Regions from separate parts of the Terribacillus jepli genome, predicted to be linked through region 1. Evidence: riboswitches for the same ligand, from Rfam matches in the RefSeq annotation. Region 1 holds a riboswitch; each other region holds the start of a gene.

Region 1 (7,869 bases):
GAAGGGATTCAAGTCCTGGATTATGAGAAGACAAAAGCAGATGTCCTGCACAGCAGTGACCCAATCCAGCTGCAAAGCAAGCGCGACGAAAGGCTCCAGCGCTTCCGCGATGCATTCGAAGCTGCATCCATCGATTACAAACTAATCATGAAGCACGGCGAACCTGCTCCGATGATCCTTGAGCATGCCCGTGACACGAAAGCCGATCTCATCATCATCGGCAGCCGGGGGCTGAATCCTCTTCAGGAAGTCGTACTCGGCAGCGTCAGCAGCCGTGTCGCAAAACGCGCCAAATGTTCTGTGCTGATCGTCAAATGACTGACAACGGTTGCCGGCATATCCCGGCAGCCTTTTTATATGCCCAAAACAGGAGTGATACGATGAAGATACGAAAACTTACCCCATCAGAGACACCCCCTATGGAACTGCTGCTCGAGGCAGACCCATCTCGTCCAAAAATAGAATCCTATCTTTCCAAAGGAAGCAGCTTTGTTGCAGAAATAGAGAATCATATCGTCGGCATATATGTCTTACTGCCGATCAGTCAAAAAATGGCCGAGATCATCAATATCTCTGTAAGTGAAGACAATCAAGGAATGGGAATCGGTAAATATCTTATCCGCCATGCCATTGAACAGGCCCGTTCACAAGGATTCACTATCTTGGAAGTGGGAACCGGCAACTCCAGTATCAATCAAATCGCTTTCTACCAGAAATGCGGCTTTCGCATGACAGAGATCGATCAGGATTATTTCCTCCGGCATTATGAAGAACCGATTTATGAAAATGGTATCCAGTGCCGAGACATGATTCGTTTTTCTTGTAAACTATAAATGCAGCTGTTCTTATCTTTAGCATTTTTATAATAAACTTCCAGTTCTCCAAATTAATTCCCTCAATCATCTAGATATTTAGTAGGATAATATTATAATAAGAATGCTGTCTTTATTTGTTCTTATATTATTTATTCTGACGAGACAGAGAGAGGAGAATTTATGAAGTACTGTAAAGAATGCGGTAAAGAGTTGAAGCCCGGCGCTCAATTCTGTAATGACTGCGGCACACGCGTAGATAGCAGCCCTGCTCCTCAGCGCCAGCAGCAAGCTGCGCCAAAGAAAAAAATGAGCAGGAAAAACAAGATCATTTTGTGGAGTGCCATCGCAGCTGTCGTCATCTTAATAACCGGTTATAAGACAGGGGAAGCTTTTACCTCAAAAGAAAGATTGCTTGAAAAGTTCGAAACAGCTGTGGACAAAAAGGACGCAAAGGCACTAGCAAAAGTCATTTCCACAGATGATAACAAACTCAAGATAAACGATAAAACGGTCAAAGGTCTAATTACATACTATGATGAGAATCCGGAAGAATTCGACATGCTGGTTGATGATCTCCATAACCAGTCTGGTACGGAAAGAAGTACCGAAGGACCAATCAATCTGAAGATGGATGGGAAAAAGCTTCTGTTTTACGATAACTATCAAATAGATGTCACTCCTTATTACATCACTTTATCCACTGATTACAAAGATACGGTACTTAAAGTTGACGGGGAAGAAGTAGGCACCGCTGATTCTGATGGTTTTGAGAAGACATTTGGTCCTTACGTTCCAGGAACACACAAGTTATCTGCCGCCCTGGCAACAGACTTCACGGAATTAGCCAAGGATGAATCCATCGATCTGATGGGGACTTCGACTGACTCATCAGCTTATCTGCAATTGGATGGAGAAGACGTAGAACTTTCTCTTGGTTTGGAAGAAATGCCAGATGTAAAAGGGAAACTTTATGTAAATGGCAAAGAAACCGAAATTGATCCATATAAAGACAGTACATTCGGTCCGGTCCTGATAGACGGATCCATGACGATGGCAGTGGAAACGGAATATCCTTGGGGAACAGCAAAAACAGAGGATGTTTCAATCGATTCCTCTTACATGAGCATACCGGCGCTGAGTGAGGACATGAAACAGCAGCTGATCGATCGCATAGTCGCTGTAAATGATCAATATGCTGAGGCGCAAGCACTTGCTGACAAAGGGAAATTGAAGGACGCAACAACCAATTACCAGGATAACGTAAAAGATATAATCGAAAGTTATACCACATGGGATGAGTCCTATCAGGGTTCCCTTCAATCTACATTGTTTGATATGGATTCATTCCTATTAGATTATAAGAATGGAAAGTGGTACGCCCAAGTAGACGCAAGTGTCACATATAAGGAAGACTGGTATGGAGAAGATGAACAACCTGAACTGACTGAGGAAACTTCGGACAACAGTTATACGCTTATCTATGATGAAAAAGCAAAGAAATGGCTTGTAAATGATGTTGGCTCCGTGTGGTCCTTGGGGGATAATACGAAAGAAGTAGTGAATGAAGAACCTACTTTATACAAACCAGATGGATCTGCCAAAACAGAGGTGGCAACAACAAGTAAAGCTGATGTTCCCGAGACTGCTTCTGCATTGATGGATAACTACTTGAATGGTTTAATTGTTGCCATCAACAATGATAGCTTTGACTCGGTAGCACCCTACATGGAAGAAGACTCTGAACTGTATAAAGCTCAGGTTGCACTTGTTGATAATCTGACTTCCAAGAGCATCACAGAAAATCTTGATGCCTATGAGATTACAGGATACAGCGAAGATGGAGACACCGCCACAATCACGACAAAAGAGACTATCACCATAAACTACAGTGATGGATCTTCTGAATCACAGCAATATGATTGGACTTATACAGCAAAAAAATCCGGTGATGACTGGAAACTTACAAAAATCGAATAAAAGAAGAGGAGACAGGCTCATCTGTCTCCTCTTTTTTTATTTAGAAGAAGAATCCTTGACCAAGGATTTGCTCGACTCTGTCCAGCATTTCTGCGATATACATGCGTTGTGCAATATATAGCACAATCATCGTACATACGACAACAAACAAAGAACTATAAGCGATATCGATTCCAGTTCTATTTCCGCGATACAAACTCACCAATACCAACACTGGCACGATAAAGAATGTCCCTATGAACCCAATTGCCGAGAACCACGTGAAAATATCGATATTAATCACGGATAGAAGGAAGCCAATTGCTACCAAACCGAGAAATGGTACTAGGTAACTTCCGTATCTTACAAGAATGGATTTAAAGTCAGCGTCCATCTTGGATAGCTTACTTGCTGCATACACCAAGGCTGCAATGATGAAAACAAAAACAGCAAAAAACAGGAAAGGTTTGATGGCAAATTCAACAAATGAAACTTGGATATTCATTTCTTCAGAACGTATAATCTCACCGATATAGCTCATCGTTCCTAATTCTTTTATCAAGTTCTTGATTCCGAAATAAACCGTTAAACCCAAGAAGACTGCAAAAAGCACCATTGTGATGATACTATTTGTAAGATTGCTTGCACCATAACGTTTGCCCGAGCTAAATGGATGTTTGATCACATCCGAAAAATAATGGAAGAATGATAACGAAACCTCTTTTGTAGCTTCTAGATATTCATTAGCCTTGGCATTATCTGCAGTTGCGGCAGCTGTATTACGGGTACTTTGTATTGATTGTCCCTGCAAAGCTGCACCGCATTTTTCACAAAACTTACTCCCTTCTGCATTCTCGTGTCCACATGACGGACAAGTAACCATAAAATCTACTCCCTTAACCAAATAATTGCACATTTCTCTATGTACTTCCTCAGTATACAGAAAATAGGACAAAAGAGGCAGTGCTTCTTACAAATCCATAAAAAAGGCATACGCGACGTATGCCCTTTCCCCCGTATACCTTCAAATGAAACGTATCTTTTCTGTAATATCTGCCTGCTTGATTTCATTGTCATGTACAGTGATCAAGACGGTGCCATATTGCAGATCATCCACTTTCTTGATGATTTCTTCCCATTTCTCTCCATTTTCCTTACTCACATCAATCATCCTTTCATCACGGATTATTTAGGGTAGGACGGTTCCGGCAGACCAAGATGCGCTCGTAATGTGCTGCCTGAATAACCCTCGCGGTAAATCCCTCTCTGCTGCAGGACTGGAACCACTGGAAAACTGCCTTAGGGAATGAGGAGTAGACGGATTCAAACTATAGCTGTCAACGTTTCTGAATAGTTTGGATGACTCCGCGGACATCAAGCCCTGCTTTAGCAGGTGTCCTGGCAGCAATCCGATAATAGCGTCCATCAGCTTCTACATGTTCTGCATGCAAATAAACAGTCTCACCAGTCGGTAAATGGACGAAAGGTACTGTTCCGCTTTTCTCGGTAAATCGGATTTCCCGTTTTACAAGGACTTCTTTTCGGTTATGAACGAGATTAGCCAAATCCTCCACGATGGCACTGGCTGTCGGCAGGGCACCGGCACCCGGTCCTTGGAGTTTCAGCTTGCCGACCAGATCCCCCTCGATACAAACCGCATTATCTACTCCATCGACGCTGTAGAGCGGATGATCAACGGATACAACCACCGGCTCGACAGATGCAGTGACTTCTCCATTTGCATTTTCAAGCGTGGCAACGTGCTTTATTTTCCATCCTTGTTCAGCTGCTGCCTGGATATCCTGTGCGGAAACCGAACGGATTCCCCTGTGCGTCACTTTTTCCCAATCCGGCTGGGCCTCGAATAATAAATCACTCAGGACCATCAGTTTATAAAAAGCATCCCAGCCATCCACATCATTGGCAGGATCTGCCTCTGCAAATCCCGATTCCTGCGCAAGCCGCAGTGCGTCTTCAAATACAAATCCTTTATCGGCCATCTCAGTCAGAATGAAATTGGAGGTGCCGTTCAGTATCGCCTCCACTTTGACAACCCGGTTGATATGGAGCAGCTGCTTCAGCGTACCGATCACCGGGACACCGCCTGCGACTGCTGCTTCGTATTCAAGCCTCACACCTTTCTCCTTGGCCAATTGCTTCAGCTCCGCGCCTCGGGACGCGATCAGCTCTTTATTCGCAGTGATGATATGGCAGCCGCGATGGATCGCCTCAGTCAAGTAACGGAAGGCAGGCTCGATACCCACACTTGCTTCGATGATAACATCAAGATCTTCGATTGCGAAAAGCTCCGCTGCTTCATCAGTGAGCAGTGCAGCTGTGACTTGCTGCGTGTATTTTTGTTTATTCCGTACCAATACTCCAGCCACCTGTACTTCTTTCCCGAAAATGGTCTGCAGATTCTCCTGATGGGATCGTATCGTCCGCCCCACTGCACTGCCTACTGTACCGTATCCTATCAATCCAATCTTAACTGCTGTCATCTATATTGCCTCCTTCGAATGTTTTTCCGCATAAAAAAAGTCCCCCTGAGAGGACAGGGAGACGAATGTAACCGCACTGTGTCTTCTCTCATCTACAGGAATTAGCACCTATACAAGTCTAAGATAACTTGCAGGTTGCCGGGCATCATCGGGCCAGTCCCTCCGCCGCTCTTGATAAGAGTTTTGTATTCGTTTGTTATGAAGGAGTTTAGCATGAATAAGACATACCGTCAACTGAAAATTCTAACAATACTATCCGACCAGGCTGTCATACAGGATACGCGCTCGGACAATATCATTTACACCGTGGATGATTGCCCGTCCATCAGCAAATAACACAATTCGGTGACCTCTGTATTGAATGGCAAGCAGGTGTTCATTGGCAGCAACATGATCGATCGAAGAGGCCCATTCTTTTGATAAAGCCGGCAGATCAAGTGATTTCTTGGCACCGGGCCGTATGTGAACAGCCTCCCTGCCGCATAATACATCGAGCCTTGTCTGTTCAGCTCCATTCAAAAAGGGCAGCACTGCATGTGTGCCGCAGCTAGGACAGCTCGAATCCCGCAGACCTCGTACATCTACCCTTGAATAATCAGCCGTCCAAATATCAAACGCACATAACTCCGCTTTAACTTTTTGACCGGATAAAAGCCGCAACGCCTGCGTCACTTGCACAGCTGCCACCCATTGGACAATCGGACCGATGATCCCTGCCGTATCACATGTTTCGCTTTGCTGCGGCAGCTGCTCCAAGAGACAATGCAAACACGGGGCATCTCCGTTGGCAAGTACCGGACACGTCACCCCATAGCTTCCGACACAAGCCCCATATAAGTAAGGAATACCATGCTTCAACGCTGCATCATTGACAAGCAAGCGTGTCTCAAAATTGTCTGTAGCATCCAGAATCACATCTGCACCTTCCATCAGCTGTTCGATATTATGATGATCGACATTTTCAATCACCGATTGCAGCTTTACATGCTGATTTATTGCCTTTAGCCGCTTTGCCGCAGCAGATGCTTTCGGCAAATAGGCAGCAGCGTCTTCTTCCGTATACAGCTGCTGGCGCTGGAGGTTATGAAGTTCGACATAATCGCGATCGATGAGTACCAGCTCCCCGATGCCCGCACGGACAAGCATCTCTGCAGAAGCAGAGCCCAATGCCCCCATACCGATCAAGACAATTTTACTTTTCCCCACCTGCGTCTGCCCTTCCTTGCCGATAAACAATTCCTGCTTCCGATAACGATCCCGCATCAAGTAAACAACCCTTCCGTCGGACTGCTTGCTACAGCATAGTTCTTCTCAGGAATCCTGCCTGCTTCAAACCCCATTCTGCCCGCATCGATTGCCAGCTTCATTGCATGCGCCATTTTAACAGGGTCTTGAGCTCCGGAAACTGCCGTATTCAGCAGGACTCCATCCGCTCCGAGCTCCATTGCGTAAGCGGCATCCTTTGGAGAGCCAATGCCCGCATCGACAATCACTGGTACACTGCACTGTTCCACGATCATACGAAGATTGAAAGGATTGATGATTCCGTTTCCTGAACCAATCGGCGATGCACCTGGCATAATAGCGTGGACTCCCAAACCTTCAAGCCGCTTGGCCAATACAACGTCATCGGATGTGTATGGCAGGACGATGAAACCCTCCGCCAATAACATTTCGGATGCACGCAGTGTTTCGACTGGATCGGGAAGCAATGTCCTATCACAGCCGATCACCTCCACCTTTACCATATCGCATAAACCAGAGGCTTTTGCCAGCTTGGCGATACGGACAGCCTCCTCGGCCGTTTTAGCCCCCGCCGTATTCGGCAGCAAGGTATACCGTTCTAAATCAAGCTGTTCGAGGAAATTCGGCTGGGATGCCTCGAAAATATCCATCCGACGCACTGCAAATGTCAGTATCTCTGCTTCTGATATAGCCACGGCCTCTTTTTGCACCTCAAAGGACGGGTATTTGCCTGTTCCCAACAACAAACGGGAAGCAAATGTCTTATCTGCAATTTGTAACATCTCGTTCATCCTCCTCCTACAAAATGGATCAGTTCGACTTTATCGCCATCTCTGATTGGCTGATCTGCATATGCAGATTTGCTGATGATTTCCTTGTTCAGTTCGACTATCACAATCCTGTTTTCCAATGAAAGTGATCCTAACAGCTGCGCGACATTCTGGATATCCGCGGATAATTCATGCTGCCTGCCATTCAGTTGAATGCTCACATCCGTACCTCCTCACCAGTATGCAGTCGGTTGACTCGAAAAGCTTTCGTCCATTCTTCAGGGACAGTATTGCCGTCAATCAAATCACTGATCATCTTACCTGTAACAGGAGCAAGCAGGATCCCATTGCGCTGGTGGCCAGCGGCAATGAACAACCCCTTCATCTCCGGATGCTCCCCGATCAGCGGCTTGCCATCGATCGTCTGAGGCCGGAGACCAGCCCAGCTTCTGAGAAACGGCATCTTATCTATCTCCGGCAGCATCTGCCTCGCTTTCTCCATGACGGTCTGTATGCCTCCAAAAGTCGGCTCTGTACTCCAATCACCCCTGACCTTCGTCGCACCGATGATCAGCTCGTTAT
Region 2 (7,869 bases), on a different contig from region 1:
GCTACTTCCGTGTTTTCTGAAGTTCCGATTCCAGCCTTTACAAATAAGGATATCATCTATATGACGCCGGAGCTTACAGCATGGAAAAGACTTTTTATCGAGCAGCTTGAAGGACATGATTATCCGGAAATAAAGGCTTTCTATGAGCAGATCTCCAGCAATCAAGTTCTGGCAATTGCAGGGCACGAGTTGACCCATCATTCTGATTTGTTTTTGGATGAATTTGATGATGATAGGGAAGGGGGCATATGGTTCGAGGAAGGCATGTGCGATTATTTATCCAGAAAATATCTGTTAGGAGAGCAGGAGTTTATGGATATCAGCAATATAGAATATAAGCTGATAAATATTTTTAAAGACAAATACGGAAATCATTCCTTGGAGGATTTCGGCAGCAGTTCCTATGAAGGCAGCCTAACTAGTATTATGTACGATTACTGGCGGAGCGGATTTACTGTTAGGTATCTGGTCGAGAAAAAGTTTGATAACAATGTGTGGAAAGTATTTGAGCAGTATCACAAATGGGATAAAGAAGGACGCAAGGTTACATTATTAGAATACTTTGATGTAGCTAATCTAATATAATCTATCTGACATGTAAGAAAACAGGAGGATGTTAGCCCCCTGTCTTTTCATCATATCTATAGGCGGCTAGTTGACTTGATAGGATGTCGAGCGCCGCTTGCTTTTTGGCAATCACCTCGCATCCTCTATCGTCATATACAAAAAAGATGATATCCTTGCTTTTGTTGACAAAAAAGATATCTGGATAGCTGACATAGCTTTTGAATCTTGGTTTGAGAGGAGGGAAGTCTTCGTTACATGCAGCTTGAAGGATAGCGGGAATCCTGATATCAGCTGATTTACAACACAGGGAAAGCTGCTGGTATTCAAAAAGGTTATCATCTTCCTCTTCGACTTCAAAAGGATAAGGCAATGTCTGTGCCTGAATCTGATAGAGCAAATCTTTCTTTTTTACATAAGGTTTAATCGTGCGCGTTTTTTTTATCATTGTATTTTTCATCTTATACAGATTGGCAACAAGATAGAGCTCATCATCAGCATCAAATAAACGGTTGAAAATAGTCAATGTTTGATGATAGACAAGATGGAACCGATCCATATTGAGCTGGTCATCGTCCAGCAATTGATAGATATCTCCGCCGAGCTCGATGTGGATACCTGTATGCCATTGATCGTAAATACTTGGAACCAGTTCAAGATTGGGAAAGCGGCTTACTAGATAGTCTTTTACATGCATAACAATCACTCCTTAACTGCTACCGCTAGTGTATTATTATAGTATATTTAAATGGCAGGAGAGAAGTATAGGAATATCCATTTTACTGTACCGCCCGAGATTGATATAAGAGAATTGCGGATATACAAAATTCGAGTTTTACATCTTATGAAGCGGCAACGAAAGAAGCATGCTTGAACGGATGGAAATTCTCGGCTATGTCGTTGGGTTCGGTTATACAGCAGCGCTATAACAGATGATTTGTCTGCACATACAATACTAAATCCTGCTAAAGCATACTCAGTTTAGCGGTACATCCTGATTATAGAGGGCAAGGGATTGCAGCGGAGTTGCTGAACGAATTGGAAAAAGTGTGTGTGATATCAAAGGCAGGGAATTACTTTGACATGCTTGGATTATTTGGTTCCCAAAGGGTATTGTAAGGAAGGGAGATTGGATTCCGTTCAAGCAGGTAAGGTTAAAGAAAATGAAAGTGATTGCTCCTGTAAATAAGTAGACAGCCCACATTACGTGGGCTGTTTCACATTTGTCAAAGCTGCTTCCTTCGCACGAACGAGCGGAATGACTTCACGACCGAAGCGCTCCAAATCTTCTTCATAATGAAAGTGACCGGTCAGGACAAGGTCGACACCGATTTCTTTCAGGCGAATGATTTGATCGGCAACTTGTTCGGCTGTACCGATCAGGCCGGTTTTGAAGCCGTCATTATATTGGACAAGGTCCTCATAAGAGGAGTCTGCCCACATGCCTTGTTTGCTGCGGGTAGCTTGGCCTGCATCCTTGACCGATTCCCGGAAACCTTCGACGGCTTCGTTATCGGCATGAGTGACAATATCTCGTAGGAGGGATACAGCTTCTTCTTCTGTATCCCGGACAATGGCAAATCCGTTTACGGCAAATTTCACTTCTCGGCCTTCTTTGGCTGCCCGTGCCTTTACATCTTCAATTTGCTCCTGGAAGCCCTCCAGCGTATTGCCGTTCATAAAGTAATAATCCGACACGCGGGCTGCCATATCCCTGGCCACTTCTGAATTGCCGCCCTGGAATATCGGAATCTGGTTCTTTGGCTTTGGCTTTAATGGGGCATCCGTCAATCGATAAAAATCTCCCCGATAAGTAGCTTGTTCTTCTTCCCACAGTGCCCGAAGCACGCGGATGAATTCCTCGGAACGACGGTAGCGTTCGTCATGATCGAGCCAATGCTCGCCGTAGCTGATGAATTCTTGTTTGAACCAGCCACTGACGACATTGACAGCTGCGCGGCTACCGCTGATATGATCCAAAGTGGCAAGCATCTTCGCGTAGACGCCAGGATGCCAAAGCCCAGGGTGGACAGCAGAAATAAGGTTCAGTTTTTCAGTGACACTGGCAAGAGCAGAAGCGAGCGTTATCGCCTCCAGCTGTTTATCCGCCCCGTAGCTTGCGATGAAGCGCGTTTGCAGCAGGGCGTATTCAAAGCCATTCTGTTCGGCGATTTGCGCGTAGCGTTTGTTCGCTTCAAAGCTCCAATCCGTCTTTTGCGGCAATTTGGAAATGACCAGTCCGCCGCTCACATTCGGTACCCAATAAGCAAATTTCACATTCTCTGTCATGTTTATCCTCCAATAGAGTTTGCTTATCAAGACGTATACGAAACCAGCCCTTCTCCATAAAAGAGAAGGGCTGCGGATATGTAACTGCCATCCGTACACGCTTCTCATCTTCAGGATGTATTCATCCTTCTGAAATTGGCACCGTGCTGTTTACAGTCGGTTGCCGAGGCTTCACTGGGTCAGTCCCTCCGCCTCTCTTGATAAGAAAACTATTTTTTTGTGATTTTATCCAAAATTTTCTGACTTGTCAACCTAGTTTGTGCAATTGTGAATTCGTTCTGTTAAGCTGAAGGAAGATAGATACTTTTGCTTGTAATAAGAGGAGGATGACCGATGAAGAAGATCATCAATCGGCCGGAGGATGTCGTCTTGGAAATGTGCCATGGATTGGTATTGGCGCACCCGGAACTCGAGTTATTGAAAAAGTACAAAGTGATTAAAAGGAAACGACCGCAAACGGATAAGGTGACGCTGATCAGCGGTGGCGGCAGCGGGCATGAACCTTCCCATGCAGGTTTTGTCGGAGAAGGTATGCTGGATGCCGCGGTATGCGGGGATATGTTTGCTTCGCCTTCCCAAATTCAGGTCTATCAAGCAATCAAGGAAACAGCGGGTGAGAAGGGTACATTGCTGATCATTAAAAATTACAGCGGGGATATCATGAATTTCAAGAATGCTGCCCACTTGGCCGAGGAAGATGGGCTGGAAGTGGATTATGTAAAAGTGGATGATGATATCGCTGTCGAGGATAGTCTGTATACAGTCGGCAGGCGTGGTGTTGCCGGTGTCGTCCTTGTGCATAAGGTTGCCGGTGCTGCCGCTGCCGAGGGACGCGACTTGCAGCAAGTGAAAGCAGTTGCCGAAAAAGCTGTTTCCCGCACACGCAGCATCGGTGTTGCCTTGACTTCCTGTACCTTGCCTGGAGGTGAACCGACTTTAGAACTGGCAGAGGATGAGATGGAGTATGGTGTGGGTATTCATGGTGAGCCAGGGATAAGACGCGAAAAGGTTCTGTCAGCAGATGAGCTGGCAAAACGCATGGTCGATGACTTGCTGAAAGAAGGGCAGCCTGAAGAAGACGCGGTATTGCTGATCAATGGATTCGGCGGGACGCCATTGCAGGAGCTGTACTTGTTCAACCAGTCAGTCAATCGGGAGCTGGCAGAGCGCAATATAAAATTAAACCGGATATTCGTCGGCAATTATATGACTAGTATCGATATGGCGGGTGTTTCGGTAACCATCATGTCACTTGATGAGGAGCTTCGCACATTGCTTTCCAGCCATTCAGATACACCTGCTTTCAAGATCGATGGGCCGGTGGAGCAGCCAGCGTTTGATGAGGTGGAAGAATCAGCTGAAGAGACGGATGTATCTTTCCAAGTGGAAACAGACAGCACGTATGCACAAGTAAAAGGAGCTTCTATCACACTGGAAAATGTCATTTACTTAGTAGATAAAATGAGTGAAATCATCATTGAGAATGAAGCGGCTTTCAACAAGCTGGATACGCACGCAGGGGATGGTGACTTCGGTAATAGTGTAGCAAAAGGCTTCCGTCAGTTGAAAAGGGAATGGAAGCAGATTCTCGATCAAGACAGCCTGACAATTGCGAAATTCCTCGACGGTGCTTCCATGGTGATCATGGAGCATTGCGGAGGTGCATCAGGTCCGATATGGGGCGGGGCTTTCCGAGCTGCAGGTAAAGCGGCAGAAGGCAAGCAGGAGCTTTCCGTTTCGGAATTCGCTGACACGCTGCAACGTGTTGTAGCAGCTATCCAGGATATCGGGGAACGTTCCTTCGGCCGCGGGGCGGAAGTTGGCGATAAGACATTGATCGACGCCCTTGCGCCATGTGCAGACAGCTGGCAGCAGAGTGCGACTTCTGGTGAAGATGTGAAGACTGCCTTTCAAAAAGGTGCTGAGGCTGCAGTTGATGGTGCGGAGAAGACAAGGGAAATCGTTGCACGGATGGGACGCGCCGGTACGGTGGGAGAGCGCAGTCTAGGTTATCCGGATGCTGGGGCACATGCTCTTGGAGTCATCTTTACCAAGTTGGCGGAAAGCCTGGAGTGAAGGTGAAAAAGCTAGTTGGCTGTGGGGAAATCTCCACGGCCACTTTCCATTGAGGCAAAATGTTATAAATAAAAATTATATGTGAATGAAGCAATTATCATGTTGGAAAGAGCGAACAATTGTTATATTTTGGGTAGGGAATCGAAAAAAGGAGCGCTATATATGATAGAAGGATTATATGAAGCACATTTACCGGTAAGTAAGCTGAAAAATTCTATTGAATTTTATGAAGGACTTGGGCTCGAGCTTTCCCATATCCATGAAGATAGATTAGCTTTCTTTTGGATCAAAAAAGACCATAGCTGGCTCGGTCTCTGGGAATCGGATAAAGCAGAGCTTGAATATCACCCGTCAATCAGACATGTCGCATTTCAAGTAAGCTTGGAAAATCTGAAACATGCATCTGGATGGTTAAAAGAGAGAGGATATCACCCAAGGGAGGCCTTCGGTTTTGGTCCTCACGAGCCTTTTGTGATGGCTCATGATGGAATGGCGCATGCAAAGATCCATTTCAATGATCTGGATGGAAATAGTCTGGAGCTTATCACGAAAATAGCAAACCCAAACAATGTAACTGCAAGAATGTATTTAAGTGAATGGGAGAAAATCCACGCCTGATTAATCCGCAGGAATGTCATACAGTGATAGTGAAGGAGGAATGAAATATGACAAATCAATTATTGAAAGCTATATCCATATCCCGTCCAATCATCCAAGCTCCAATGGCAGGGGGCATCACGACAGCAGAATTGGTTGCTTCTGTATCTGAAGCGGGTGGCTTGGGAATGATCGGTGCCGGTTATCTGGATGGTGAAAGCACCCGCCATCAAATACGGGAGGTAAAAGCAGGGACCAACAAACCTTTTGGCATCAATTTATTTGTTCCGACACCTTATAAAATAGAAAAAGAATTGATTGAGAAAGCACAGGAAGCGCTTGAGCCCTTTCAAAAGAAACTGGATACATCAGTGGTAAATGAATTCACTTCCTATGAGCAAATCTTGGAAACTTTTAATGAACAGGTAAATGTAGCGATCGAAGAAAAAGTACCGGTTTGCTCTTTCACTTTTGGAATTCCTGTTCCTGATGTGATTCGTTCTTTGAAGCAAAAAGGTATATATACGATCGGGACGGCAACTACATTATCAGAAGCAAAAGCAGTCGAGGAGTCCGGAATGGATGCTGTTGTCATGCAGGGTAGTGAAGCCGGAGGGCACCGAGGGAATTTTCTCGCTGATGTGGAGCAAAGCATGATTGGGTTGATGGCACTCATACCGCAAACCGTTGATCAAGTGAAGATCCCAGTCATAGCTGCGGGAGGTATAATGGATCGCCGCGGCATCATGGCGGCTCAATGTTTGGGTGCCCAAGCCGCACAGCTAGGTACTGCCTTTTTAACTTGCAAAGAAAGTGGTGCCAATGAGATCCATAAGCAAGCTATCCTGGAGCAAAAGCAAGAAGATAAGACGACATTGACGCGGGCGTTCTCTGGTAAAGCTGCCAGGGGGATTGAGAATGACTTTATCCGTGATATGCGGAAGGATGAGTGGGAATTGCCTGACTTCCCCATCCAGAATACCTTGACAAAATCCATCCGCTCCGCAGCAGCACAGAACAACGATAAAGAAGCAATGTCCTTATGGTGCGGCCAAAACCCAAATGCCGCAGAGCCTATCACTGTTTGGGAACTGATGCATAAACTAGTGGACGAAGCATAATAACGATAACGGAATGATAGGTGATAGTCTTGGATAAATGGTTGGAATGGGCAAGAAGAATACAGGCAATCTCCCAGGCAGGATTACATTTTTCAAAAGATGTATTCGATCGGGAGAGATATGAGGAACTGCAGCAGCTTAGCTCGGAGATTATCGCAAACTACACAGGGCAGTCAGCAGAGGAAGTCAAAGAAATACTTGCAGCCCAAAAGGGATATCCTACTCCGAAATTGGATATACGCGGTGTTGTTTTCCAGGATGGGAAGCTGCTGTTGGTAAAGGAAAAGATGGATGAGCGCTGGTCGCTGCCGGGCGGATTCTGTGAATTAGGGCTGTCGGCCAGTGAGAACGCGGTAAAGGAAATCCAAGAGGAATCTGGATACGACGTTGTGCCGAAGAAACTTTTAGCGGTGCTGGATTCGGATAAGCATACCGACAAGCCGCAAATGTTCCACTACTACAAAATCTTCCTTCAATGCGAGATTGTCGGCGGTGGAGCGCAGGAGGGTGTGGAGACGAGCGAAATCGGATTCTTTGATGAAACGGAACTGCCGCCTTTGTCCTTGAAAAGAAATACGGAAACACAAATCAATATGTTGTTTGAATTTCTGCGTAACCCGAAAAAAGAAAGCGTATTTGACTAGGATAAAACGTTATATGCACCAAAAGGTTGGAGGTGAAAAATATCACTACTGTCATTTATATGGTCAGACATGGCGAATCTCCCAAGGAAGGTAATGAAAGAACGAGAGGTTTGACTGGTAAAGGAAAGCTGGACGCATGCAGGATAACCGAATCCTTGAAAGGGGAAGAGATAGAAGTTTTCGTTACAAGTCCATATAAGCGGGCTGTCGAAACAATCCGTGATTTGGCGGAACATATGGGTAGAAAAGTGGTTGAAATGGAGGATCTTCGAGAACGTGTTTTTGCCTCTGGTGAAAAGAGGATATCTGACGAAGAATTGATTCCTCTGTTGGAGAAATCTTTTGCGGATCCAAGTTTTTCCTTAACTGGAGCAGAGTCGAATGCTGCTTGTCAGAATAGGGCGATAGCGGTATTGAAGGATATTCTGAGTATCCATAAAGGGAAAAAAATTGCGATTGCTATGCATGGTGCAATCATGACATTAATGATGGGGTACTATGATAGTCGCTATGATTTGGATTTCTTATTACATACATCCAAGCCTGACATATATAAGATGGTGTTCGATCAAAATGAA
Region 3 (7,869 bases), on a different contig from region 1:
GAAATGCAGATACACTGCCTTTAAGCTATTCCGAACCAAAAGGAAGCTATGCTCTTCGCATACAGTTAAGTAAATTTCTGCAAAAAAGAGACATTAACGTTTCGCCTTCAGCAATACTCATTACATCCGGCAGTCTCCAGGCATTGCAGCTCATTGCCGGTGGATTGCTAAAAAAAGGTTCTACCATTCTCTATGAATCACCTTCCTACATACAATCTGTTCCCGTATTTCAATCAGCGGGAATAAAGATTTTCGGATTAACAAAAAAGGACACGGATATTACCCAAAAGATCAGACAGTATATGCGTACAAATGATGCAGCTTTGTTCTATGCAAATCCGACTTTTCACAATCCCACGGGGCGAATGTGGGACATTACCGAACGGCAAAGATTACTGCAAGCATGCCAGCAGCTTTCCCTCCCGATCATCGAGGATGATGCTTATTACGACCTGTGGCTGGATACTCCGCCACCGCCGCCCTTGAAAGCAATGGATACGCAGGGAACTGTATTATATACAGGCAGCTTTTCCAAATCGATGAGCCCCGGCTTACGCATCGGCTGGATTGCAGGACCAGAGCCGGTTATTGACAGACTTGCTGATAGTAAAATGCAGACTGACTACGGCGCAAGCAGTTTATCACAATTTGCAGTCGAGCGTTGGCTGGCTACCGATGTTCACTCGGGTGCAACTGAAAAAATCCGCACTGCCTTAAGAGCACGGCGGGATGTAGTCTTACAGCTTTTGCAAGAAAATTTCAAAGATATTGCAGACTGGGATAAGCCACCGGGAGGCTTTTATATATGGCTCAGATTACATCAATCTGTTCCGATTCACACACTTTTTGAAAAAGCAATCCAACGCGGAATCCTGCTTAACCCTGGTCAAATATACGAAAGAAACGACACACAGCATCTCCGATTATCTTATGCCTATGCCTCAATCGACCAGTTTGAATATGCGCTGAAGCAGCTGGCATATTTAATCAGGAATATGAAAAAATGATAAACCCGTCGGATTAGACGGGTTTATCATTTTTTTCCATTATTTTTCGAGCCTTATTCTCTTTAAATGCAGCTATTGCCTGTTGTAGTAGCTCTTTGTCTGTCAACAACCGATAACCTGTATGCGCTAAGGCTTTGGCTCCTTTCAATACAGCTGCGTCACCGCGCGCTGAGCGAGCTGCTTCCCGAAACTCTTCCGTATGGCCAATGAGATCTTCCGGCCCGATTTGGATATAAGGATGTGCGGTCGGAACCTCATAACTAATATTTCCTGTATCCGTTGAGCCGCGTCCCTTGCCTTTTTTCAAATGAACATATTCGCCTACATATTCCAGTTCTTCTTTCAGCACCTGATCCAATACTGGATTCAAAACAAAATCTTTCACTTCATTTTGAAATCGTTCATTTTTCACAGTAGCTCCCGTGGCTAATGCAGCACCTTGGGCAATATTTTTCACTTTTTCGGAAACTGCTTGTGCCTTGCTCCAAGTTTCTGCCCGGATGAAAAAGCGTGCGGACGCATATTCGGGAACAATATTTGGTGCATCCCCGCCGTGTGGGATGATTCCATGCACGCGTACATCCTGCGGAAGATGCTGCCGCAATGCATTAATACCATTAAATAGCAGGATGACAGCATCCAAAGCGTTGACGCCTTTCTCTGGTGAGCCAGAGGCATGCGCTGCTTTACCGTAGAAATGGAAATCAAGCGGATTTACTGCAAGAAACTCTCCAGTGACACTTGTTCGGCCCGAAGGATGGATGATCAATGCAGCATCGACATCCTTCAGCAAACCATGCTTGACAAAACTGCCCTTGGCACTGCCATTTGGACCGCCTTCCTCAGCTGGGGTACCGAGCACCGCCACACTCCCGCCCGTTTGATCCAATATTTCCGCCAAAGCAATTCCCGCTGCCGTACTAGTAGTACCGATAATATTATGGCCGCAAGCATGCCCGATTCCAGGCAGTGCGTCATACTCGGCCAGAAAAGCAATTCTTGGGCCCGGCTTCCCGCTATCTTTCAGCGCATAAAATGCAGTCTCATGTCCTGCCACTTTCTTCTCCACTTGAAATCCGGCCTCTTCCAGCAAACCAGCAAGTGTTTCACTGGCAAAAAATTCTTGATTGCCTATCTCCGGTTTTGCATGGATTGCCTGACTTGTCTGGATATACTTCTCTCTATTCTCTTCAAGATGCAAGGCAATTCGGCTTACTTCTGTCACAGATTTACTCATAGCTCATTCCTCCTCTTCTTGCAGTCTTTTCAGATGCTTCTGAAGCTCTTCTTTCGGCACATCTACAACGATGGAACCGCCATTCGTATCACTTTCCACTGCTTTCTTCACTGCTTCATCCTGATACAGCTCCACTATTTTTTGGTATGTCTCATTGTTTTCGTCATCTTTATTTACAGCAAACACATTCACAAACGGCGTGATGCTGTCATCATTGGCATTCTCAAGGTAAATTGGATCTTCTTTCGGATTCAGGCCTGCTTGACCTGCAACGCCATTATTGATGAAGGATGCAGCCACATCCGGCAAGACACGTGGTGTTTGCTGGGCAACAACGGGCACAATTTCGATATTCTTTGGATTCTCCACAATCTTGGAAGGATCACCGAACTGACCGAAATCATCGGCCAATTTAATGACACCAGCAGTTTCCAAAGCCCGCAGCGATCTAGCCTGGTTCGATGGGTCATCCGGAATAGCCACTTTATCGCCTTCCTTCAGCTCATCCAGGCTATCGATTTTCTCCGAATAAGCTCCGATTGGGGCTATTACCGTGGAGCCGATCGGTACAATCGTATCACCGTTTTCTTTAGCATATTGACTTAGGAAAGCGATATGCTGAAAAGAGTTCATGTCTATTTCTCCGTTCGCCAATGCTTGGTTCGGCAAAGTATAATCCGAGAATTCAACTAGTTCAATATTGATACCCTCTTCCTTTGCTTTCTCCTTCAAGATCGGCCACTGATCGCCGTCCGACCCAGTGACACCTATTTTTACTGTTTGGCTTCCGTCTGCAGAACTGCTCCCGCAAGCTGCAAGAATGAATACAAAAGCGAAGGAAATAATTCCAAGCAGTGCTTTTTTCATTTTCTTCATCTCCTTAATATTTTTCTTGATAGTGTATTGCCGATCCACTGGGCAAGCTGGACAAGCACTATTAAAATAACGACGGTGACAACCATGACGCTTGTATCGAATCTTTGATATCCATAAGTCATCGCCACATGTCCAAGGCCTCCTCCGCCAACAGTCCCAGCCATCGCGGAGAAATCAATCAAGCTGATGGTAATGAACGTCAAACCAAGTACAAGCGGCCCTAATGCTTCTGGAATCAAGATGGTATAAATAATTTGAATCGGACTGGCACCCATCGCTTTCGCAGCCTCGATGACACCGGGATCGATACTGATGAAATTATTTTCGACAACACGTGCAATGCTGAAAGCTGCCGCAATGCTCATTGGGAAAATTGCAGCCCATGTACCGATCGTCGTACCTACCACCTCTCTAGTCAGCGGACTGATCGCCACTAAAAAGATGATGAATGGAATCGGCCGAATGATATTGATCAAGAAATTAATGATTTGAAACAAAAAGGCATTTTCCATAATATTCCCTTTACGTGTAACAAAAAGTAAAAGTCCGATAATGATGCCGAATATAGATCCTATCACCAAGGTGACAGCCACCATCAGGATCGTCTGGCCAGTCGCTTCGACAATACGCGGCCAGAATGTCTGCCAATCTACGCCCATGCCACTTCCACCTCCTCGATTTGAACAATGTCATTCAATTCCTTCACCGCCCTGGCTGTTTTTTCTTCCACACCTTCAAAGCTCACAAGCAAATTACCGTAGAATTTTGCTTGAATCTCCTGAACGGAACCATATACGATATTCACGTCTATATCATGTTTCCGCGTTATCCGGGATAAGACAGGATCGCTCGCCACCTCTCCTTTGAAAATGATGCGGTACAGCTTTTCCCCTCCTTTATGACGCCACTCCTCCAATAAGGATGGGGACGGCAGATCCTGCTGGATGGAACGGATGAAACGCCTTGTCGTCGGATGAACGGGACTTGTGAAGGTATCAAATACACCGCCTGTTTCAATGACTTCTCCATCCTCCATGACAGCAACCTTGTCACAGATTGCCTGGATCACATGCATTTCGTGGGTTATCAGCAGAATCGTAATACCCAATTCCTTGTTCACTTTTTTTAGCAGCCGAAGAATATCCCCAGTCGTATCGGGATCGAGTGCCGAGGTTGCTTCATCACAGATCAGAATATCTGGTGAAGTAGCCAATGCCCTGGCGATACCCACTCGCTGCTTCTGACCTCCCGACAACTGCTCCGGATAATTCTTCGCTTTATCCGAAAGACCGACGAACCGCAACAGTTCATCCACCCTTTCTTTTATTTTTTGTCGCGGCATTTTTGCCAGTTTCAAAGGATAAGCTATATTTCCAGCGACAGTGCGCGAGGTTAGCAGATTGAAATTTTGAAAAATCATCCCGATTCCCCTGCGCACCTTCCGCACTTCTCTCGGAGAAAGTTTGGCTAAGTCGACTCCCTGTACCTCAACACCTCCAGCAGTAGGATTTTCCAGCACATTGACCAATCTCAGCAATGTACTCTTACCGGCTCCGCTAAAGCCGATGATACCGAAGATCTCCCCCTGCTCTATCGTCAGGTTCACATTTCGAACAGCATGTACTTCCCGTTTGCCAATTGTGAAGGTCTTTGATACATTCCTGAACGTAATCATTACTATTCCTCCCTTGCTACACAAAAAGCCCTCTTTTTCCTTATCCAGAAAAAGAGGGCTTCCATATGAAACTTCCTCATTCTCATCTTCCAAACACAGCTGTGTTTGCAGGAATTGGCACGGTATTTGTAATAAACCCGTTGCCGAGACGTCATAGGGCCTGATCCCTCGATCTCTCTGGATAAGAATAAATCAAGTATGTAGTTGTTAGATTTGATTACCATGTTATGGGTTTTCCAATTGAATGTCAATCTATTTTTTAAAATAATCATTCTCTTCCGAAATGGCTTCTAAACGAAACAAAAAGGTCAAATACGCACGAATGTTGCACTTATTTGTACTTTTCAACTGCAGCCTTCTCTCCTGGTGGTTTAAAACAACAACCAGGATATACGCGTAATCATGGCGTTTTTCCTATACACTGAAATACTCCGCCAAGCTCTTTCTTGCTGGAACGCTGCAGCTCGAATCAAGTACCACCCCATTAGTTAAAAACGGCATAATCAGCCGTTTTCACAACGTCACCTATTTATCATCTATCACGATATAAGCTGCTTTCACAGGACCATGGACCCCTACAACCAAGTTCATTTCAATATCAGCCGAGTTGCTTGGACCGGTGATGAAGTTGATACAGGAAGCGATGGATTCCCCTTTTTGTACTTGTTTGGATATTTGCTGCGCTGCCTGGGTCATGCGAGGGACAATGGTGCTTTTCGGTATAAGTGCGATATATTTATTTGGCAGCAAACTCACCGTGCGGCCTTTGCCTTCCCCTGAAAAGAGTACAACCGTCCCTGACTCCGCAAGCGTGATGTCGCTGAATGTAATCCCGATATTGGCTTTTTCCACAATACTGATATTGTCATAGCCGATGGAAGGGTTCCATTCATGTACATCGATCCCTTGTTTCGGCCACGATTGAAGCTTTTCTCGCAAACCGAATGCCTCGTAGCGAGGATCCTGCCAAATGGCCAGTGGGCCGCCGCCATAGACAGCCACGGTTTCTGCCAATACATTCGGCAAAGCAGCCGCATCAGTCTCAATCAGCTCGGTGTGGATAAGCCGGCATTGATCGCGGAGTATATCCACTAGTTCATCCTGGGTTTTATCAGTCAGTGTTTTATCTTGCGGACGATAATTCCAATTCCGTTCCGGCCGCTCTGTCAGCACCTTTGTGCGGCTTAGACGACTGGCGACATTTGCAAGGAATGCTTCCCTATTCTGTATCAAGCTTTGCCACTCTCCTTTTGATGCTGCTTGAACCAATCGCGGAAACGCTCTTTGTTCGGAGCCGGAAAATCTCGGATTTCGGTCCAAGCCTTCAACGGACCTGGTCCTTTTGAAATGGTCTCATCCTTTGTAAAAGGCTTCATGACCGAGCTTGCCATCTTTGATCCAGCTGCATAAAGCGGGTTGGATGAAGCTCCTATCCCGAATGCTTTCATCGCCATCTTCTCCGAAATAGGTGCCCGTCCTTCCTTTTCCACAATCACTTGTCGATGACGATGAAGCAGCTGATGCAATGGGATTTTTACCGGACAAGCATCCGTACAAGCCGCACACAGTGTCGAAGCATACGGCAGCTCTTTAAAATCATCATATCCACCCAACAGCGGAGTCAGCACGGCTCCGATCGGGCCAGGATAAATCGAATTATAGGAATGTCCGCCGATGTGGCGGTAAACCGGGCAAACGTTGATACAAGCTGCACAACGGATACATTGGAGGACAGATTGGAATTCGGTTCCAAGAATCCCGGAACGCCCATTATCAACGATGACTAAATGGAACTCGGATGGTCCATCCACTTCCCCTGCAGTCCGCGGACCTGTCAAAGCGGTAATGTAGCTCGTCAGCTTTTGCCCGACAGCACTCCTTGTCAACAGTCCTACAAGCACCTCAAATTCTTCAAATGTCGGTACGATCCGCTCCATCCCCATGACACAGATTTGTGTATCCGGTAAATCGGATACCATACCAGCGTTTCCTTCATTCGTCACCAAACCGACGGAACCTGATTCGGCAATGGCAAAATTGCATCCTGTAATGCCGATGTCGGCCTGCAGGAATTCCTGACGGAGCTTTTCCCTTGCATGCAGAGCCAGTTCCTCTGGCTTGGAAGTCAGTTTGTATTCCAGCTTCTCGGTAAAGACATCTTTGATTTGCTCTTTATTTTTATGGAGTGCCGGTGTAACGATATGCGAAGGCGGATCATGATCATCCAGCTGCAGGATATATTCGCCAAGGTCTGTCTCGATGACATCACAGCCTTCCTGCTCCAATACAGCATTCAAGCCGATTTCTTCTGTAACCATCGACTTGGCCTTCAAAATCTTCTTGGCCCGTTTCTCTTTCACGATATCTTTCACATAGTCATTCGCTTCTTCTGCAGTGGCGGCAAAAAATACATGACCGCCTCGTTTTTGCAGATTCTCGGAAAGCTCCTGCAAATAGTAGTCCAAATGATCAAGTGTGTGCTGACGTATCTCTTCCCCGTGAGATCGCCATTCTTCCCAGTTCCCGAGTTCTTCCGCTGCATCCAGTCTTCTCGTCCGAAGACGCTCCTGAGCCCCGGCAACTGCCCCGCGCATGAATGTGTCTTCCATTTGCTTATTCACATTATCCTTGAACTTCTCATTCCCTATCTTCATCGCCATGGTTGTTCCCCCTTACCGACTGTTTAGCACTTCAGCGATATGCATCACTTTGACTGGTTTGCCGCGCCGCTGCATTCTGCCTCCGATGTTCATCAGACAGCCGCCATCCGCCCCAATCAGATAGCTGGCTTTCGTTTCGGTTACTGAATCCACTTTCTCATCAACCATCTGCTCAGAGATATTACCCATCTTCACAGAAAACGTCCCGCCGAATCCGCAGCAATTCTGCGCATTCGGAAGCGGTTGCATTTCCAATCCCTCTACATGCGAAAGCAGCTTCATCGGTGCATCCTTCACTCCAAGCAGCCGTGTCATATGGCAGGATGGGTGATAAGTGGCTATCCCCTCAAGCTTCGCCCCGACATCCTCTATTTTCAAAACATCCACAATAAACTCTGTCAGTTCATATGTCTT
Region 4 (7,869 bases), on a different contig from region 1:
CCAGCAAAGGCATGAGAATGGTCTTTCTTATTCATCGACAGGGAGAATGGAACCATCGTACTTCTCTTCGATGAATTGTTTGATCTCATCAGAATGAAGCACGTCCATCAATTTCTGCAATGCTTCGTTATCTTTATCCTCGGCACGAGCAGCAACGATGTTTGCATATGGAGAGTCTGTGCCTTCAAGAATCAATGCATCCTCGGAAGGTTTAAGATTTGCCTGCAAAGCATAGTTCGTGTTGATGACGACCAATGCGTCTTCTTCGGATTCGTACGTATCCGGCAAGAAGGCAGGATCAACTTCCATGCTGAACTTCAAGTTCTTTGGATTTTCTGCGATATCATCGAAAGTTGCATCAACAGGCTCGACGCCATCTTTGATCTTGATAAGACCTTCTTCTTGGAAGATGGATAGCACACGTCCTTGCTCGGCTACGTTACGACCCATGAGTACTTCTGTGCCATCTTTGATATCATCGATTTTCTTGATGTTTTTAGAGTAAACGCCCATTGGTTCCAAGTGAACACCGCCAAGGCTGATCAAATCATATCCAGTATCTGCATTGGAAGTCTCCAAGTAAGGGATATGCTGGAAGTAGTTAGCGTCCAGGTCGCCATTGGCCAAATCGTCGTTGGGAAGGACATAATCCTGATACTCTTCAATTTCAAGATCGACTCCTTCTTTTTCCAAAAGCGGTTTTGCTTCTTCAAGAATTTCTGCGTGTGGTGTGCTGGAAGCGCCCACTTTGATTGTTGTTGTTTCTTCATCGCCTGAGCCGCTATCGGAAGAACCGCAAGCTGCCAGGAATACCATGAAAACAGCCGATAAAATGACTAATAATGCCTTTTTCAATTGAATCCCTCTCCTTTATCGTTTATCTAATTTATTTGAAATCAAGTCTCCAATAAATTGGAAGACGAATACCACGATGACAATCAATAGCGTACAGATGAATACGACATCGAACTGCCGGCGCTGGAAACCGTAGAAGTAAGCGAAATCGCCTAATCCGCCTGCGCCGATCACACCAGCTACTGCTGTAGATCCGATAAGGGCGATCGCTGTTACCGTAATACCTGAGACAAGCGCCGGCATGGATTCTTTCAGCAATACCTTGAACATGATCGTACTGTTTTTCGCACCCATTGCCTTGGCAGCTTCAATTACCCCGTTGTCCACTTCTTTCAGCGCAATCTCCACAAGCCGCGCATAGAAAGGTGCAGACCCGATGATAAGTGCAGGCAATGCTGCCTCCGGTCCGCGGATCGTGCCGACGATAAAATCGGTGAATGGGAACAGCAGCAAAATCAGGATGATGAATGGAATGGCACGGAATACGTTGACTACCGCCGCCACGATCCAATAGACGATTTTGTTTTCCCACAGCTTCCCTTTACTAGTCAGATAAAGTAAAAGTCCAAGGATGATGCCGATGATGAAAGTACCGATCAAAGATAGGATCGTCATATAGAATGTCTCGTAGATGGCTGTGTTCAAATCTGCTATATCTACATTCGGAAACCATTTCTCAAACAAGTTCCTGCACCTCCGCTTTCACATTTGCACTGCGGATGAAGTCCAGTGCCTTCTCCACTTCCGCTTCACTGCCCACAAGCTGCAAAAACAGACTTCCGACTGCACCGGTTTGTGTCTGCAGTACATTCCCTTGAAGGATATTGATATCCACATCGAATTGTTTCGCAGTATGGCTGACAACTGTCTGGTTGACATTTTCGCCGGAGAAGGAAAGCTTCACGATCGTTCCTGACCCTTCTTTCAGCGCGGCCGCCGATAAGGATTCATATTGCTCACTTCCATCAAGCTGCTGAACAAAGCGCTTCGTGATCGCTTGCTGCGGATTTTGGAATACATGCGCTGCGTCGCCTGCTTCCACGACCTTGCCTGTATCCATTACGGCAACACGGTGGCAGATTTTGCGGATTACGTTCATTTCGTGCGTAATCATTACGATGGTCAAACCAAGCCGTTTGTTGATGTCTACCAGCAAATCAAGGATGCTATCTGTCGTTTCCGGGTCCAATGCTGATGTCGCTTCATCACATAGCAGCACTTTTGGATCGTTAGCGAGCGCTCTTGCAATGCCGACCCGCTGCTTCTGTCCGCCGCTTAATTGTGATGGATAGGCATTTTCGCGTCCTTTCAATCCGACCAGTTCAATCAATCGATCGACTTTGGTTTTTCTTTCTTTCTTTGGCACACCTGCTATCTCCAACGGAAAGGCGATGTTCTGGTGTACCGTACGGGACCACAGCAAATTGAAGTGCTGAAAAATCATCCCTATTTCTTGTCTGGCAAGTCGGAGTTCATTTTTATGCTGTTTGACGATGTCCTTGCCATTGATGATTATTTCACCGGCAGTCGGTTCTTCGAGACGGTTCAACAAGCGTACGAAGGTACTTTTACCAGCGCCGCTATACCCGATCACACCGAAAATCTCACCAGACTCTATCGTGAGGTCAAGCTGATCGACTGCTGTAATATTCTGTTTTTTTGTGCGATATATTTTGGAGAGGTTTTTGATGGTGATCAATATCCGCTCCTCCTTCCTCGTGTTGCTCTGCAAATATAAAAAAGCGTCTTTTTGTCATGAGAACAAAAAGACGCGGTTTTATGTGCGAAAATTGTTCTCTCATCTGTACAGGTTTCCCTGCAGGAATTGGCACCATACAGGAAAACCTGTGGTTGCCGGGCTTCATCGGGCCAGTCCCTCCGCCACTCTGGATAAGAGTTTTTATATATGATTGCTAAAAAGGAGTTTAGCACTAGTACAAAGTTCTGTCAACATATATTACAGTCTGGCTCCGGCTCCCAGAAACAAGAGAGCTTCCACAAGAAGAATATGCTGGTAATCCCCTTCCACAACTTGCCTGTTACATATACTGCGAAGCTGGACCTCGCCGGCAAGGAGCTGATGAAGTGTCTGTTCATCTGTACGAATATGCAAAAATCCATAAGGCTTTGAAGCTGGTGTCGTCAGACTGCTTCTATCAATATGCAAATCGAAATGGTCATCTTCCCATTCAATGAAGACCTTCAGCCGTTTGTCGTTGCATAAAGGCAACAGATCCTCCCTAGCTTCGATCTGTTGCTTGAGCTTTTTCAATTCTTCGATGATCATGCTCCATCCCCCCTTGCTTTGTATTTGGCTCCAAGTCACCAAATTTCCTGCAAGAAAAAACAGCTTTCCATTTGGAAAGCTGTTTATTCATCCAGCGTTTTCGCCAGCATATGCTGGACGGAATGAAACGCATATATTTTTTCCTGAACTTTTCCTTGTTTGAAGATAATGAGACAAGGGACGCTTTCAATCTGATATTCCTGCATGAAATCAGGAAATAGAGAGGCGTTCAGTTTATGATAATATTCCTGGCCCGTCACAGTCTCGACTGTCAGGAGCATTTTTTCGGCAAGCTGGCATGTGCCGCAAAACGGCGTGTGCACAAATATCCTTGCCTGTTCCTGCCCGATGACTCCCTGGACCTCTTTTTCGATGACGTTGATAATTCATCCCTTCTTTCTTCAGGCGAGGAAGAATGGATGCACCATGATGCTTCTGCTAAGCAAGGCCGTGGCCAATTCAGGTGCCGGGGTCGCCGCTACCTCTCGATAGGTTCTGTCTACGTAGATATGCTGGGCATGTGGAAGCTCTCGGGCCAGCTGTTTCCTCAGCTTATGCCCAGCACTGTCCTCATCCACCATGATATATACTTGCTTGTGATCCAAGTCATAGTCATACAACAGCTGTTCCAGCCGCTCGATGCCCAATGTACCATTGGTGCAGATGATCGTCACATCCTCATCGATGATTTTCTTAATCTGCTCTTTGTCCGAGCGCCCTTCCACGATAATGACCTTTTGTTCATCACCCATACTGGCATCACCTATTCTGATCGATATTTGATTGCTTCCTTGCCCGCGCTCCGAATGAAGGCAGCTTAGCAATAAAGCTTGCCATAGTATATGAAAGGAAACCGCTGCCCTTGCCAACAAGGGCAGCAAAAATTAATCCTCTTTGATTCTTCCTTCGTAATCCTCAACCGAAAGCAGGCTTTCATAAGCTGCTTCGTCGTCTGTTTCCACCACGATCATCCATGCTTTCTCGTATGGGGATTCATTCACGAATTCGGGACTGTCATCCAAATCTTCGTTCACAGCCACTACTTTACCGCTGATCGGAGCATACAGCTCGGATACTGTCTTGACAGATTCGACACTGCCAAATGGCTCGTCCGCTTTCAATTCATCACCAACGGATGGAAGTTCCACGAACACGATATCCCCGAGTTCATCCTGAGCGAAGTCGGTAATACCGATCCGGTACTGGTTGCCTTCTTCTTTTTTGATCCATTCATGTTCTTCCGTGTAACGTAGATCTTTCGGTAAGTTGCTCATTTTAATTCCTCCACCTATTTTCTACAAGAATAGCTAACATATTTACTATAAGAAATAATAGATAAAATTACCACCGATTCAGCTTATTTCGAAGCAGTTACAGCCTCATATGTTTCTTGCTTGAAACCGACGGCAGCAGTGTCCTCACCGATCAAAAGCGGACGCTTGATCAGCATACCGTTTTCAGACAGCCACGCCTTCGGCTGGTTATCATCTGCATCTTTGATTTTATCCTTATAGCCGCCCTCACGATAGACTTTCCCGCTCGTATTGAACAGTTTTGCAAGCGGCAGGCCGCTTTTATCCGCTGCTTCCTGAAGAACTTCAGGGCTTGGAGGGTTCTCGACGATATGTATTGCTTCATACGATACCTCATTCGCATCCAGCCATTTTTTTGCGTTTTTGCATGTACTGCAATTCGGGTACCAATAAAATCGGAACATGTTATCCCCTTCCTTTCCTACTGCTATTTTAGCATAGTCCTTTGCATCTTACGCACAGAATAAACCGATGGAACACGGGCACGATAGAAAAGAAAAAGGAGGGATCCCATGCCACCAGGAAACACAAACGATATCATGCTGCAGCCGCCGGAAATGATTTCTGAAAAAGACTTACTGTACTTGACCGATATGCTCAATTGGAATTTGAATGCAGCCAAGAAAGCACAGCATGCCGCCAGGGAAGTACAGCTTACAGATGCACAGGAAGCATTGCACACTGTCGGTCAGATGCATCAGCGCCATTATGATATGTTACTGGAACATTTACAGACGAAACCGCTTAATTAAGGGAGGAGGGAACGCTATGCCGCAGAACCAGAAGGTACAGAATCCGCAAACACCGGTACCGACGACACAGGATATGAATGATCGGGACCATGTGACTGATTTGCTTGCGACCGAAAAATATATGACAGCTTCATACAGCACTGCACTTAATGAAATGAGCAATCAATCGCTGTATGAAACAGTGGCTCGCATTTTCAAGGAATCACAGGATGCCCAGCGCAATTTGTATAATTTGATGTTCCAGCACGGCTGGTACAGCTTGGAACAAGCCCCGCAGCAGAAGGTGGAGCAAGCCTATCAGCAATTCAGCAACACACGCCAGGAACTTCCTTATATATGAGACAGATGGACAATCAGCTGCTGGTTGTCCTTTTTGTTTGAATCCAAAAAAATTATTGACGAATTGTGTACAAATCTGTAATATACTTGCATGTGCAACTATTTGAAAGGAGCAAAACATGGGCAGGAAACAGGACGAATTAGGACTGATTTTATCCAGGACTTACCTATCCTTGAAACGGGAAACTTCCCGTATGCTTCTACCGTTTGAACTGACACCTGAACAATTCTCCCTTGTTGCCGAATTGGACAAGCAGGATGATATCACACAAAAAGAGCTTGCCGGATTGACGGAGAGAGAACAGACAACTGTGACAAAGATTGTCGATAAACTTGTAAAGAAGGGTTTAGTGACCCGCGGACATGATCCGCATGACCGCAGGGCAATCCGCTTGCAGATTACGGCTGATGGCCGGGAACTGGTTCAACTTATCAAACCAAGGATAGAAGAAATCGAAAAACATGCGTACGGTGGGTTCCAACAAAGTGAAATTGAATTGCTGCATACTCTGATCCACAGGCTGCATCAGAATTTGCAGTGATTTTTTTCACCAAATACATGCACATGCAACTATTATAGAATGGAGTTTTTTATTTTGCGTTTACAACCATTACGGGAAATGTTTAAAATCCCAAATACGAAAGTCGGCATCACTTTTGCCATCATTGTCCCCTTACTTTTTTCCATCATTTGGTTGACAGGGTATCATGATGCAACCGATCATCTGGATCGTCTGCAAGCTGCCGTGGTCAATGAAGATGGTACACAGGCTGATGCATTGACCGATCAGATGATCGACAGCATGCCATTCGATGCAGAGCTCGCTTCCTTTGATGATGCGAAAGAACAGCTTGATCAAAACGACATTGCCATGCTGATCGTCATTCCAGAGGCATTCACTGAAAACTTGGCCAAACAGAGCGATACTTCCCTGAAGTTTTACATGAACAGTTCCAATTCACAAGTCGCCCTGTCGGCAGCTGAAAGTGCAGCCAGACAAATGACAGCTTCCATCGCTGGAACGAATGTACAAGCGGAAATCATCAAAGAAAATCCCATCAGTAACTTTGCAACTTCCATGGTTCCGATGATTCTCGGCTTCATCGTGTTCATCGCTGTCATGACAATGAATATTCAAATGAACATCGTCACGCAAATCATGAACCGCAAATTCGGCAAATGGCACGTCTTTTGGAACAAGCAGCTTCTTTTGCTGATCATCGGACTCGTCGTAACGACAATCACCGTTACGATTCACTACTTTGCAAATGATATTGCTGCTTCTTATATGCAGCTATGGGGCTACGAGCTGCTCGTCGTCTTTGCCTGTATCAGCTTCACCCAGATGAGCTTTGCTCTATTCGGTAATGCCGGCGCCTTATTCAATGTAGCGATGATTCCGTTCCAGCTGATGGCAGCGGGAAATATCATTCCGGCAGACCTATTGTCTCCTGTGTTCCGTGTGATTGGGAGCGCTCTGCCAGCTTCCAACGGGGTACAAGGCTTCAGTCAACTAATTTATGCAGGACAAAGTGTTTCCTCGACAATCCTTCACCTTGGATTGATACTGGTCATCACCTTCCTGCTTTCCTGTCTTGCATTGATGCTGAAGAAACAGCAGCCAATTCAATATGTTAAAAAAGACGAAACAGCTGCAGCTGTGTGAGAAAAGATCTCCGCTCATCAAGGCGGAGGTCTTTTTCCATCCATTACATTCTCTTTGCTTATTTCGCGGATTCATTCCCTAAACTCTACTTGCATCCTCTTGATTCAAAAGCTGAAGTTTGTCTCCCTCCTTATTTAAAAGTGAAATTCTTTTTAAATCGAAACGATTATGATTTACAAATCGAAATGATTACGATAGAATAGTTCCTTGTGAAAGAGTACGTGATTAGAAAGGTGATAGAAAATGACATCTATCCTTCAAATAGATAATATTAATTTTTCTTATGAACAAAAGGCAGCCTTGCGCGAAGTATCCTTGCAAGTGAGAAAAGGTGACTTCCTTGGTTTGATCGGACCCAATGGCGGAGGCAAAACAACTTTGATCAAGCTTGCCCTCGGACTGCTTCAGCCGAATAAAGGCTCCATCCAGCTTTTCGGACAGTCTGTTTCTTCCTTCAAAGAATGGAATAAGGTCAGCTTCGTTTCGCAAAAAGCGAATGCCTTCAACAAAGGATTCCCGGCCACTGTATTTGAAGTGGTTGCGATGGGTCTTACTCCAAAGATCGGTTATTTCCGCAGATTCTCGGCCAAGCACCGAGCTGCGGTGAAGCAGGCAGTGGCACAAGTGGATATGAGTGACTATTTGCATGAAAATAT

Evidence for each region. A riboswitch is a leader RNA that binds a small molecule or an ion and turns the genes downstream of it on or off. The one in region 1 is predicted to bind S-adenosylmethionine.
Region 2: it holds a riboswitch for S-adenosylmethionine, as region 1 does, so the genes downstream of both, sfnG (dimethylsulfone monooxygenase SfnG) here and AB1K91_RS15960 (homoserine dehydrogenase) in region 1, are expected to answer to the same signal.
Region 3: it holds a riboswitch for S-adenosylmethionine, as region 1 does, so the genes downstream of both, AB1K91_RS02265 (methionine ABC transporter ATP-binding protein) here and AB1K91_RS15960 (homoserine dehydrogenase) in region 1, are expected to answer to the same signal.
Region 4: it holds a riboswitch for S-adenosylmethionine, as region 1 does, so the genes downstream of both, AB1K91_RS02830 (methionine ABC transporter ATP-binding protein) here and AB1K91_RS15960 (homoserine dehydrogenase) in region 1, are expected to answer to the same signal.

Annotation. Positions count from the first base shown of each region.
Region 1 covers NZ_JBFEGH010000016.1:9,557-17,425, reverse strand. Annotated here, with positions in the region: gene AB1K91_RS15985 (universal stress protein) at 1-318, shown strand, start outside; gene AB1K91_RS15980 (GNAT family N-acetyltransferase) at 381-833, shown strand; gene AB1K91_RS15975 (zinc ribbon domain-containing protein) at 996-2,792, shown strand; gene AB1K91_RS15970 (zinc ribbon domain-containing protein) at 2,833-3,654, opposite strand; gene AB1K91_RS15965 (DUF2292 domain-containing protein) at 3,796-3,933, opposite strand; gene AB1K91_RS15960 (homoserine dehydrogenase) at 4,109-5,272, opposite strand; SAM riboswitch class I at 5,358-5,453, opposite strand; gene AB1K91_RS15955 (ThiF family adenylyltransferase) at 5,525-6,535, opposite strand; gene AB1K91_RS15950 (thiazole synthase) at 6,535-7,299, opposite strand; gene thiS (sulfur carrier protein ThiS) at 7,305-7,508, opposite strand; gene thiO (glycine oxidase ThiO) at 7,505-7,869, opposite strand, start outside.
Region 2 covers NZ_JBFEGH010000003.1:12,358-20,226, forward strand. Annotated here, with positions in the region: gene AB1K91_RS04215 (hypothetical protein) at 1-585, shown strand, start outside; gene AB1K91_RS04220 (DUF3885 domain-containing protein) at 617-1,261, opposite strand; gene AB1K91_RS04225 (GNAT family N-acetyltransferase) at 1,537-1,683, shown strand; gene sfnG (dimethylsulfone monooxygenase SfnG) at 1,768-2,853, opposite strand; SAM riboswitch class I at 2,955-3,060, opposite strand; gene dhaK (dihydroxyacetone kinase subunit DhaK) at 3,187-4,929, shown strand; gene AB1K91_RS04240 (VOC family protein) at 5,092-5,547, shown strand; gene AB1K91_RS04245 (NAD(P)H-dependent flavin oxidoreductase) at 5,595-6,647, shown strand; gene AB1K91_RS04250 (NUDIX hydrolase) at 6,677-7,291, shown strand; partial or broken gene AB1K91_RS04255 (histidine phosphatase family protein) at 7,333-7,869, shown strand, end outside.
Region 3 covers NZ_JBFEGH010000001.1:454,250-462,118, reverse strand. Annotated here, with positions in the region: gene AB1K91_RS02285 (aminotransferase-like domain-containing protein) at 1-1,007, shown strand, start outside; gene AB1K91_RS02280 (M20 family metallopeptidase) at 1,021-2,244, opposite strand; gene AB1K91_RS02275 (MetQ/NlpA family ABC transporter substrate-binding protein) at 2,248-3,111, opposite strand; gene AB1K91_RS02270 (methionine ABC transporter permease) at 3,117-3,779, opposite strand; gene AB1K91_RS02265 (methionine ABC transporter ATP-binding protein) at 3,770-4,795, opposite strand; SAM riboswitch class I at 4,875-4,983, opposite strand; gene AB1K91_RS02260 (LutC/YkgG family protein) at 5,321-6,028, opposite strand; gene AB1K91_RS02255 (LutB/LldF family L-lactate oxidation iron-sulfur protein) at 6,025-7,455, opposite strand; gene AB1K91_RS02250 ((Fe-S)-binding protein) at 7,468-7,869, opposite strand, start outside.
Region 4 covers NZ_JBFEGH010000002.1:90,161-98,029, forward strand. Annotated here, with positions in the region: gene AB1K91_RS02820 (MetQ/NlpA family ABC transporter substrate-binding protein) at 28-855, opposite strand; gene AB1K91_RS02825 (methionine ABC transporter permease) at 871-1,539, opposite strand; gene AB1K91_RS02830 (methionine ABC transporter ATP-binding protein) at 1,532-2,554, opposite strand; SAM riboswitch class I at 2,651-2,752, opposite strand; gene AB1K91_RS02835 (hypothetical protein) at 2,813-3,142, opposite strand; gene AB1K91_RS02840 (thioredoxin family protein) at 3,226-3,465, opposite strand; gene AB1K91_RS02845 (toprim domain-containing protein) at 3,544-3,894, opposite strand; gene gcvH (glycine cleavage system protein GcvH) at 4,027-4,416, opposite strand; gene AB1K91_RS02855 (arsenate reductase family protein) at 4,500-4,859, opposite strand; gene AB1K91_RS02860 (hypothetical protein) at 4,968-5,207, shown strand; gene AB1K91_RS02865 (spore coat protein) at 5,224-5,547, shown strand; gene AB1K91_RS02870 (MarR family winged helix-turn-helix transcriptional regulator) at 5,666-6,088, shown strand; gene AB1K91_RS02875 (YhgE/Pip domain-containing protein) at 6,143-7,213, shown strand; gene AB1K91_RS02880 (metal ABC transporter ATP-binding protein) at 7,457-7,869, shown strand, end outside.